DNA from 3 places in the Streptomyces sp. NPDC058239 genome. Region 3 is predicted to be linked to each of the others. Evidence: riboswitches for the same ligand, from Rfam matches in the RefSeq annotation. Region 3 holds a riboswitch; each other region holds the start of a gene.
What was found. Region 3 has a riboswitch for cyclic di-AMP ahead of ACFVYE_RS13440 (transglycosylase SLT domain-containing protein). Riboswitches for the same ligand answer to the same signal wherever they lie in the genome.
Positions count from the first base shown of each region.

Region 1: another riboswitch for cyclic di-AMP. It lies ahead of ACFVYE_RS28580 (NlpC/P60 family protein); the one in region 3 lies ahead of ACFVYE_RS13440 (transglycosylase SLT domain-containing protein).
Region 2: another riboswitch for cyclic di-AMP. It lies ahead of ACFVYE_RS22205 (C40 family peptidase); the one in region 3 lies ahead of ACFVYE_RS13440 (transglycosylase SLT domain-containing protein).

Region 1 covers NZ_JBHVWS010000031.1:88,943-92,167, forward strand. The annotation lists gene ACFVYE_RS28575 (hypothetical protein) at 1-51, shown strand, start outside; gene ACFVYE_RS28580 (NlpC/P60 family protein) at 133-1,290, opposite strand; cyclic di-AMP (ydaO/yuaA leader) riboswitch at 1,289-1,454, opposite strand; gene pcrA (DNA helicase PcrA) at 1,713-3,225, shown strand, end outside.
Region 2 covers NZ_JBHVWS010000020.1:118,420-121,644, reverse strand. The annotation lists gene ACFVYE_RS22220 (hypothetical protein) at 71-355, shown strand; gene ACFVYE_RS22215 (ATP-dependent Clp protease proteolytic subunit) at 540-1,175, shown strand; gene ACFVYE_RS22210 (hypothetical protein) at 1,183-1,491, shown strand; cyclic di-AMP (ydaO/yuaA leader) riboswitch at 1,927-2,099, shown strand; gene ACFVYE_RS22205 (C40 family peptidase) at 2,103-2,576, shown strand; gene ACFVYE_RS22200 (LysE family translocator) at 2,660-3,225, opposite strand, start outside.
Region 3 covers NZ_JBHVWS010000009.1:63,454-66,678, forward strand. The annotation lists gene ACFVYE_RS13435 (DUF2461 family protein) at 8-658, shown strand; gene ACFVYE_RS13440 (transglycosylase SLT domain-containing protein) at 795-1,529, opposite strand; cyclic di-AMP (ydaO/yuaA leader) riboswitch at 1,534-1,719, opposite strand; partial or broken gene ACFVYE_RS13445 (ATP-binding cassette domain-containing protein) at 2,430-3,044, shown strand; partial or broken gene ACFVYE_RS13450 (ATP-binding cassette domain-containing protein) at 3,165-3,225, shown strand, end outside.

The sequences.
Region 1 (3,225 bases), on a different contig from region 3:
GTGGGCGGGCTGACGCTCGCCAACATCTTCATCGCCACGCTCTGGACCTGAGCCGGCCCGTGCCGCCCACGCTGCCGGACGGGCGTGGAATCCAAGCCCGTCCGGCAGCTGAAGACGCAAGGGCGTGAGCCGCTACGACGGTCGCACGCTGCCGTAGATCGGCATGTAGTAGATCGACTCCTCGCGCACATTCGCCCCCGGCTTCGGCGCGTGGATCATCATTCCGTCGCCCTTGTAGATGCCGACGTGGCTGATGTCGTCGTAGAAGAAGACGAGGTCGCCCGGCTGCAGATCCGCCGTCGCGATCCGGGTGCCTGTCTCCACCTGGTCCCAGGTGGTGCGCGGGAGGTCGACGCCCGCGGCCTTCCAGGCGGCCTGGGTGAGCCCGGAGCAGTCGTACGAGGACGGGCCCGTCGCGCCCCATACGTACGGCTTGCCGATCTGGGCCGCGGCGAAGGCGAGGGCCTTCTCCGCCTTGGTGGTGGCGCTGCTGCCCGAGCCGGTTCCGGTGCCCGTGCCCGTACCGCTGCCGGATTCCGCCTCCTTCGCGGCCTCCGCGGCCTTGCGGTCCGCCTCGGCCCTGGCGGCGGCCTGCTGCTGCGCCAGCTCCTCCGCCTTGCGCTTGGCCTCCGCCTCCTTCTTGCGCTCCAGCGCCGCGAGCCGCGCCTTCTCCTCGGCAGTCAGCTTCGACAGCATCGCGCGCGCGTCGCCCAGCTTCTTCTGGACGTTCTCCTTGCTGGTGCGCAGCGTGGTCTGTGTCGAGGTCAGCGTCTCCAGGCTCTGCACCGCTTCGGCACGCTTCTTCGACGCCTTGGCCTGCTGCGTACGGAAGTCCGTGACCGCCTTCTGCTGCTGACCGGTCATCCGGCTCATCAGCTGGCTCTGGTCGAAGTACGACTGCGGGTCGTCTGCCAGGAAGAAGGTGGCGCTCGGTGCGATGGAGCCGGTGCGGTACTGCGCGGCCGCGTAGGCGCCGAGCGTCCTGCGGGCGTCGTTGAGCTTGTCGGCGCGCTTCGCCACGTCCTCCAGCAGGGCGTCGACCTTGGCGCGCTGGGTGGCGGAGTTTTCCTTTGCCTGGTTGTACTGCTGGGTCGCGGTGCCCGCCTGCCGGTAGAGGTCGTCGACCTTCTTCTGGACGTCCTCGATGCTGGGCTTCGGGGCGGGGGCGGCCGTGGCGCTCTGTGTGGAGAGCAGGGTCACGGACGCCAGAGCCGCCGTGGTGAGCCCTACGGCCGGTGTGGTGGTGCGCACCCGGGTGCGCGGTTTGCGATGCGACGCCAAGGCCGGCATCTCCTTCCGTGGACCGCCTACCGGGTTAGCTGTCGGGTTCGGGCGGAACGGAAGGCTGCCCTACGGTCCGAGTGGGGGATAAGGACCGATTCACCCCGGTGCTGCGTGTGGGTCCCCGGTTCCGAACTCCCGTGAGGGCAGGCCGGATTCGGCGCGGGCGCCCGCTCGGCGTGGCTCGCCTCAGGGGGTACGGGCCGCCCGGTCGAGCACGCTAGCCAACCCGTGGTGCTGCTGTGAAGGTCGATGTTCGATATGCCCGATACATTTTCGTGACCTTGATGAAGTGGGGGTCGCGAGGGCCGACGACGGCCCGTATTCCCTTACGCGGCGTGGGTGCCCGCTGTCTTTGTGTGCCCGGCCGTCGGGTGCGGTTCGCCATGCGGCCGTCGTGTGTCGTTGCGGCGGCCTAGACTCGACAAGCGATGAGCAGCCTCTTTGACGACAGCTTCCTGGCCGGCCTCCAGCACTCGGAGGAAGAGCCCCCGCCGCCCCCCGAGGACTCCGCACCCGAAGCGGTGCCGGAGGACCTCTTCGCGGGCGTATTCGACGGGTCCCCGCCGCCCAGGGACGCGTATTACCGCGACGGCGCGCACCGCCCCGTCATCGACTCCGCGGCGCTCCTCGACGGGCTGAACACCGAGCAGCGCGCCGCCGTGGTCCACGCGGGCTCCCCGCTGCTCATCGTCGCCGGGGCGGGCTCCGGAAAGACCCGGGTGCTGACCCACCGGATCGCCCACCTCCTCGCCGAGCGCGGGGTGCACCCCGGCCAGATCCTGGCGATCACCTTCACCAACAAGGCCGCGGGCGAGATGAAGGAGCGCGTCGAGCAACTCGTCGGACCGCGCGCCAACGCCATGTGGGTCATGACCTTCCACAGCGCGTGCGTACGCATCCTGCGCCGCGAGTCGAAGAAGCTCGGCTTCACCTCGTCGTTCTCGATCTACGACGCCGCCGACTCCAAGCGCCTGATGGCCCTGGTCTGCCGCGATCTCGACCTCGACCCGAAGCGCTTCCCGCCGAAGGCGTTCACGGCCAAGGTCTCCAACCTGAAGAACGAGCTGATCGACGAGGAGACCTTCGCCGGTCAGGCCGCGGACGGCTTCGAGAAGACCCTCGCCCAGGCCTACGCGATGTACCAGTCCCGGCTGCGCGAGGCCAACGCGCTGGACTTCGACGACATCATCATGACGACGGTCCATCTGCTCCAGGCCTTCCCCGACGTCGCCGAGCACTACCGCCGCCGCTTCCGGCACGTCCTGGTCGACGAGTACCAGGACACCAACCACGCCCAGTACACCCTCGTGCGCGAACTGGTCGGCCCGGCCGGCGAGGGCGACGCCCCCGCCGAGCTGTGCGTCGTCGGTGACGCGGACCAGTCGATCTACGCCTTCCGCGGCGCGACCATCCGCAACATCCTCCAGTTCGAGGAGGACTACCCGAACGCGACCACGATCCTCCTGGAGCAGAACTACCGCTCCACGCAGACGATCCTGTCCGCCGCCAACGCGGTCATCGAGCGCAACGAGAGCCGCCGCCCCAAGAACCTCTGGACGAACGCCGGCACGGGCGCCCGGATCACCGGCTATGTCGCCGACACCGAGCACGACGAGGCGCAGTTCGTCGCCGACGAGATCGACCGGCTGACCGACGCGGGCGATGCCAAGGCGGGCGACGTCGCGATCTTCTACCGTACGAACGCGCAGTCCCGTGTCTTCGAAGAGATCTTCATCCGCGTCGGACTGCCGTACAAGGTCGTCGGCGGCGTGCGCTTCTACGAGCGCAAGGAGGTCCGGGACGTCCTGGCCTACCTCCGGGTCCTCGCCAACCCCGAGGACACCGTCCCGCTGCGCCGCATCCTCAATGTGCCCAAGCGCGGCATCGGCGACCGTGCCGAGGCGATGATCGACGCGCTCTCCATGCGCGAGAAGATCACCT
Region 2 (3,225 bases), on a different contig from region 3:
TGCGGGGTGCGCTGCCACTTTCAGATGCCTCGGTCACTTTCAGGCGGTGGTCGACCAGGCGTGACTCATCGTGGCCCTCGGCCAGCCGCTCACGACTCGAGACCTCCGTGAGGCCCCGTACTCCCTGCAGCGGAAGCTGAAGCTGCGGAAGGTCCAGCTCTACGACGCACGTCGCTGGTGCCTCACGTTTCTTGCCGTCAACGGCGTGCCGGACGTCGTCCTCGCCGCATGGGCCGGGCATGCCAACGCCAACTTCACCAAGCGGATGTACGTCCACCCGAGCCCCGAGGACCTCCGCGCCGCCTCGGACCACCTCACTTCTCTACTCGGTTTCAGTGAAGACGAAGCAGCCTGACGAGCAAGACGTCTAGAGATTGTGAGATATCCGCCCTCAGCGAACAGCCAAAACAGCCTCTGAACTGGGGCTTTTGTGGATCACTAGGATCATGCCTCCATCACAACCTTCTGTACGTCCTGTACATTTTTTACAGATGCTTGTGCAGAGCCCCGTACAGCCCCGGAGGAAAGGCAACGCCATGTTGTTCCGCCCCGCCGCCCGTCACGTGCTGCCCGAGTTCACCGAGCGCACGACCAACGGGATCCGCACCCTCGATCCGTACTCCAAGCTGCTCGCCGAACGGATCGTCTTCCTCGGCACCCCGGTCGACGACACCGCGGCCACCGATCTGATCGCCCAGTTCATGTATCTGGAGTACGACGCCCCGGACCGGCCCGTCTCGCTCTACATCAACTCCCCCGGCGGCTCGTTCGGAGCCATGTCCGCGATCTACGACACGATGCAGTACCTCACCTGCGAGGTGGAGACCTACTGCCTCGGCCAGGCCGGTTCCTGCGCATCCGCGCTGCTCGCCGCGGGCGCTCCCGGCCGGCGGCACGCACTGCCCGGCGCCAGGGTCGTCGTGCAGCAGCCCGAACTGACCGAGCCGGTTCAGGGCCAGCCGTCCGATCTGGAGATCGAGGCACAGGAATTGGAGCGGGTCCGCAAGATGATCACCACACTGTTGGCCCGTCACACGGGCCGCAGCGCAGAGCAGATCACCACCGACATCGAGCGCGACCTCATCCTCGACGCGGCGGGCGCCAAGGCGTACGGTCTGGTGGACCACATCATGGAGAACCGGAAGTCGTCACTCCCGCCGCACAGCGCGAGGTGAACGCCCGATGCAGCCACCGGAGTTGCCGCCGCTCCCCGCACTGACGCGCGCCGAGGGGGATTTCATCGACTGCTACCTCGAAGTCCTGGACCAACTGGGCCGGATCAACCCGGCCCGCGGCAGCGACACCTACGGTGCACTGCGCGCCGCGCAGGCACTGGCCTCACGGGCGAGCGCGCTGCGGGACGCCCTCGCATTGATGCATGAGCGCGGCGAGGCGCAGATCCACGCCGCCACCTTGGCGCGGGCGCTGCGCGTGCTGGACGGGGAACGGCGGGCCGGACGTGTCACCGTACCCCCCGCTCAGGCGAGTTGATCGGCCCACTGCGTCTTGGGCCCCGGCCGGGTCCGCCCAACTCCCCCTGTCTTCACCTCCGACGGAGTTTGCTCAACCCGCTCCGACCCCGACTCCGGCGGACCTCGCTCAACTCCCCTGCGCGACACGCCCGGCAGGCAAATCGAAATTCCTAGCTCGTTCGGCGTAGGGATTCCCCCGCGCGAGCGACATCTCAACTTGCTTTTTTCGCGAGGGCAGTGAGCAGAATCCGTCATTCCACCCCTGGTACGAGACCGGTCCGAGCGACCTGCACGGTCTTCGAAATCATCAGCCACACCCAAACGGGTCATTCGTGAGGAGACTCGCATATCGTCGCTTCCCCTCGGAAATCCGGCAGTCGGTGCGTCAAGATCCCTGGGACGACAAGCCCCCGCCACCGCGGCGGGGCGGTCCGGGCGGACGCCGAGTCCTGCCGCCGTCCGGATGCCTGGTCGACAGAAGTGGATCGGCAGGAGTGGAGGACCCGAGCACAACGGGTCGACCGGAACACCCATCGACCCTTGGGGTGAAGCCGCCGAGCGCGGCCGGGCAACTTCGCCAGCCCGAACCCGACAGGTCATCCTTCACAGGCGGCTGACGAAGGGTTGCGCATGGCTGCGCAGGTTCATGTCCCGTCTCTGCTCGCCCGGGCCGGCACGGCCTCGGTTCTGACACTGGCCGCCGTCGGCGGCACGATGCTCGCCCCTGGCGCCACGACGCAAGCCCAGGCAGCGACTCTCTCGATGAAGGCACTCAACATCGCCGCGTCGAAGAAGGGATCGCCGTACGGATGGGGGGCCACCGGCCCCAACCGCTTCGACTGCTCGGGTCTGACGGTCTATTCGTTCAAGAAGGCGGGCAAGAAGCTCCCGCGCACGGCCCAGCAGCAGTACAACAAGACCCGCCATATCTCGGCCTCGCACAGGCACCGCGGCGACCTGGTCTTCTTCCATTACGGCCGCAGCATCTACCACGTGGGGATCTACGCCGGTAAGGGCAGGATCTGGCACTCGCCGAGGACCGGCGCGGTGGTCCGGCTGGAGAAGATCTGGACGAAGAGCGTCTACTACGGGCGGGTCCGCTGATGTCTGTCCGGCGGATCGGGCACGCGCCCCCGGCCGTGATCCGCCGGACAGGCCATGGTCTGCGCCGCTGACCCGCTCGATACTCAGTGCAACAGGGGACCGGACACCAGCACCAGCCCCAGACCGGTGAGCGCCAACCCGCTGCCGCCCTCGATTGCGCGGGCGGCACGCGGCCGGCGCAGCCACCGGCCCAGCCGGTCCACCAGGAGGGCCACGGCTGGGAACCAGATCAGCGCAAGCAGCACCACGATCATTGCGAGCAGCAAGGTCCTCGGGAGCGGCGGCTGCCCGTCGCGAACGAACTGCGGCAGCAGACTCAGGAAGAGCACCGGCGCCTTGGGATTCAGGGCGTTGGTGAGGAAGCCCTGCCGCAGTGCGCGTACGGTTCCCTGCCCTGCTGGTTCGCCCTCGGCCTCGCCCGCCCTGCCCGTGGTGCGCCGCCGCGCCGCGTACAGGGCGCTGATGCCGAGGTAGAGGACGTAGGCCCCGCCGAGCAGCTGAACGGTGCGGAACAGTACGGGCAGCGTCACCAGCACAGCGGCAAGCCCGGCGACGGCCAGCGCGGTGTGCACGAGGAGTCCGCCGGCAACACCCAGCGCGGTCGCCACCCCCGCTGACCGGGAGGCGAGCGCGTTGCGTACGACGACGG
Region 3 (3,225 bases):
CTCTTGCGTGAGTAGAGCATTCAGCGGCTGGACAGAGCAAGCGTTCGAGCTGCTTCTGCAGTTGGAGGGTATGCCCTCGCAAGAAGCTCGCGAGAAGCGCAGAAAGGACCGGGAGCGTCTCGTACGGCAGCCCATGATCGCGTTGCTGAACGATGTGGCCGACGCGGACCAGGCCTACGAAGACTTCTCCGTCTGGGGGTTCCGCAAGGACCCGTGGTGGTGGCAGCACCAAGTGGCGGTGATCCGGATCGCACGCAACGTCGAGATCGGTCTCCGCTTCGACCTCGACGGGCTCCGGATCAAGGGCGGCTGGACCTACCCGGACCCTGGGCAGGTCCCGTTGTTCCGCACGGCCGTTGCCGCGCAAGGCAGTGGCCCCGAGCTGGTGCGCGCCATCGAGGCACTGGGGGCTCAGGGGTACGGGATCACCGGGGACACCATGAAGCGCATGCCGCGCGGCCATGACGCCGGTCATCCCCGTGCCGACCTGCTCCGGTACCGCTCGGTCTCCGCTGCCCGTCCCCTCGGCGGGGACTGCGCACAGCACACGTCGGCGTTGGTCGACGCCGTGCTCGAAGCGGCGGAGGAGTTGGAGCCCCTGCTCTCCTGGCTCGCGGGCCATGTGACCGTTCCTGGCACCCGCCGACGCCCCACATGACGTTGCCTTCGTATGCCGTCCACGCGGGTGGGCAGCCGAAAGGCGGTCCCTGACCGGCGGGTGCGGTCCCTTCCGAGGAGCCTGTTCGGCCCCTCGCCACCCGTCGGTCCTGAACCGCCATCGGCGCTGCTGTGCGTCAGTAGGCCCCGAACACGTTGTCGATGGAGCCGTACTTGTCGGCGGCGTAGTTGCACGCTGCGGTGATGTTGGCGACCGGGTCGTAGCTGTCCAACGGCGTACCGGGCACGTGGTAGGCACGGAACGTCGGGTCGATGATCTGCAGGAGCCCCTTGGACGGCGTGCCCTTGGCGGCGTTCGAGTCCCAGTTGTTGATGGCCAGGGGGTTGCCCGAGGACTCGCGCAGGACGTTGCGGTGGATTCCGTCGTAGCTGCCGGGGATGCCGTGTTTGGCCATGACGGCCAGCGACTCCTTGATCCAGCCGTCCAGATTGTTCGTGTACGTCGCGGGCTTCGCGGCCGGTGCGGCAGTGGCGGAAGTTTTGGACTCGGCCTGGGCGCCGATCGTCAGCTTGATGCCCGGCCGAAGCACTGCAGGATTGTCGCCGATGATCTCTCGATTGTCCTCGTACAGCTTCTGCCAGCCACCGCTGAGCGAATGCACCCGCGCGATCTTGGAAAGGGTGTCGCCCGCGGCCACGGAATAGATGATGGGCGCGGCCTTCTGTGCGGCCTTTTCCTTGACGGTCGACACCGCAGCCTTTTCGGCGGCGACGGGCTGCGCCGGCGCTGCCGAGGCGAAGCCGGCACCGATCAGCGGAAGCACGAGAGCGGCTCCGCCCGTGGTCGCGGCGATGAGACCGCGGGTCAGCGAAGTGGACTTACGACGACGGTGGTTACCCGTTGCAGACATAGCGAATTCCTCTCCGTCGCCTACGAGGTGAGCTGTCGGGTTCAGACTGGAGATGTCTGGCCGCACGCGAATGCGGCTTCACCCCGAGCCGTTCCGGATACCGGATCGGCGGCTTACCTGGGTCCCCCGTTCCTGCCATACATGAGTGGTCGGATTGTCGGACGGCGGCAGGATTCGGCGTTCCGTCCGGATTGACGGTGACCGTAGGCGAGAAACATCGAAAGGAACAAGCTCCTATTTTTGGATCACAATTCATTTACAAGATCGAATCGTGGAATTGGCAGTAATCCACCTCACACCGCGAAGCAAAATTTCCCGCCACAGAAGGGAACCGGGCAGCACGCAACGGCGTCCCGAACTCTTGACGTGACTCACGCCACAGGTTTTCCAAAAGGGACAATTCAGGCAGTACTCAAGGGTCGCAACTCTCCCCAAATGCCCCTTTGCGAACCAAGAGATCACTTCTAAGCAAATCGCCCATACTGGAACATTTGCATGCGATCCGGATACTTCTCGGGCCGATCGCACCCGCCAGGGCTCCATGCCCTCCGGCCTCCCGGCGAAGCGGCCCGCAGGCCGCTCGTCACACTCCCCCGCACGAGATCAAGGCTTTGCCTTTCGTCCAACGGGTCGTTATCGTGTCCAACGGCTCTGTTGTCTCCGATAGAGGTGGACGTTGCGCATCTGAGGTTCGCGATCATCGCGCCGTACGGCTTCAGCCGTACGCCCGTCACGCAGTGGCAGTGTTCAGTCCTGCCCGTGACCCCGCGTGGATGCGACCTCGGTGCATGAGCCGTCCCTCGATCTTTCGGGCCGCCGCACCTCCCTCTCGGTTCGGTCGCTGCGTGGTGCTCGCATACGAAGCCCCCATTCACCGCGCTTGCGACTGCGAGGATCACCATGGCAACACCCACCGCCCCCAGCGCCTCTCTCACCTGCTCCGCCCTGTCCTTCCAGTGGCCGGACGGCACGACCGTCTTCGACGAGCTCTCCCTCAGCATCGGCCGCGGCCGCACCGGTCTCGTCGGGACCAACGGCGCGGGCAAGTCGACACTGCTGCGACTGCTGGCCGGCCAACTGCGCCCGTCCCAGGGCTCGGTGACCGTCGGTGGCAGCCTCGCCCACCTCCCTCAGAACATCACCCTCGACACGACGCTGCGTGTGGACGAGGCCCTGGGCATCGCCGGACGACGCAATGCGCTGCGCGCCATCGAAGCCGGGGATGTGGACGAGAAACACTTCGAGACGATCGGCGACGACTGGGACGTCGAGGAACGAGCCCTCGCGACACTGGGGTCACTCGGACTCGGCGATGTCGAACTGGACCGCACCGTGGGCCGGATGTCCGGCGGGGAGACCGTTCTGCTGCGGCTGGCCGCACTGCTGCTGGAGCGTCCCGACGTTCTCCTCCTGGACGAACCGACCAACAACCTCGATGTGTTCGCCCGCCGCAGGCTCTACGAGGCCGTCGACTCCTGGCGCTCCGGTGTCCTCGTCGTGGTGAGCCACGACCTCGAACTGCTGGAGCGCGTGGACCGCATCGCCGAACTGCGCTCCGGATCCGTGAACTGGTACGGAGGCGGCTGGTCCGCCTACGAAGAAGCCCTGGCCACCGAACAGGAAGCCGCCGGGCGGATGTTGCGGGCCGCCGAGGCCGACGTACGCCGGCAGAAGCGCGAGCTGGAGGAGACCCATG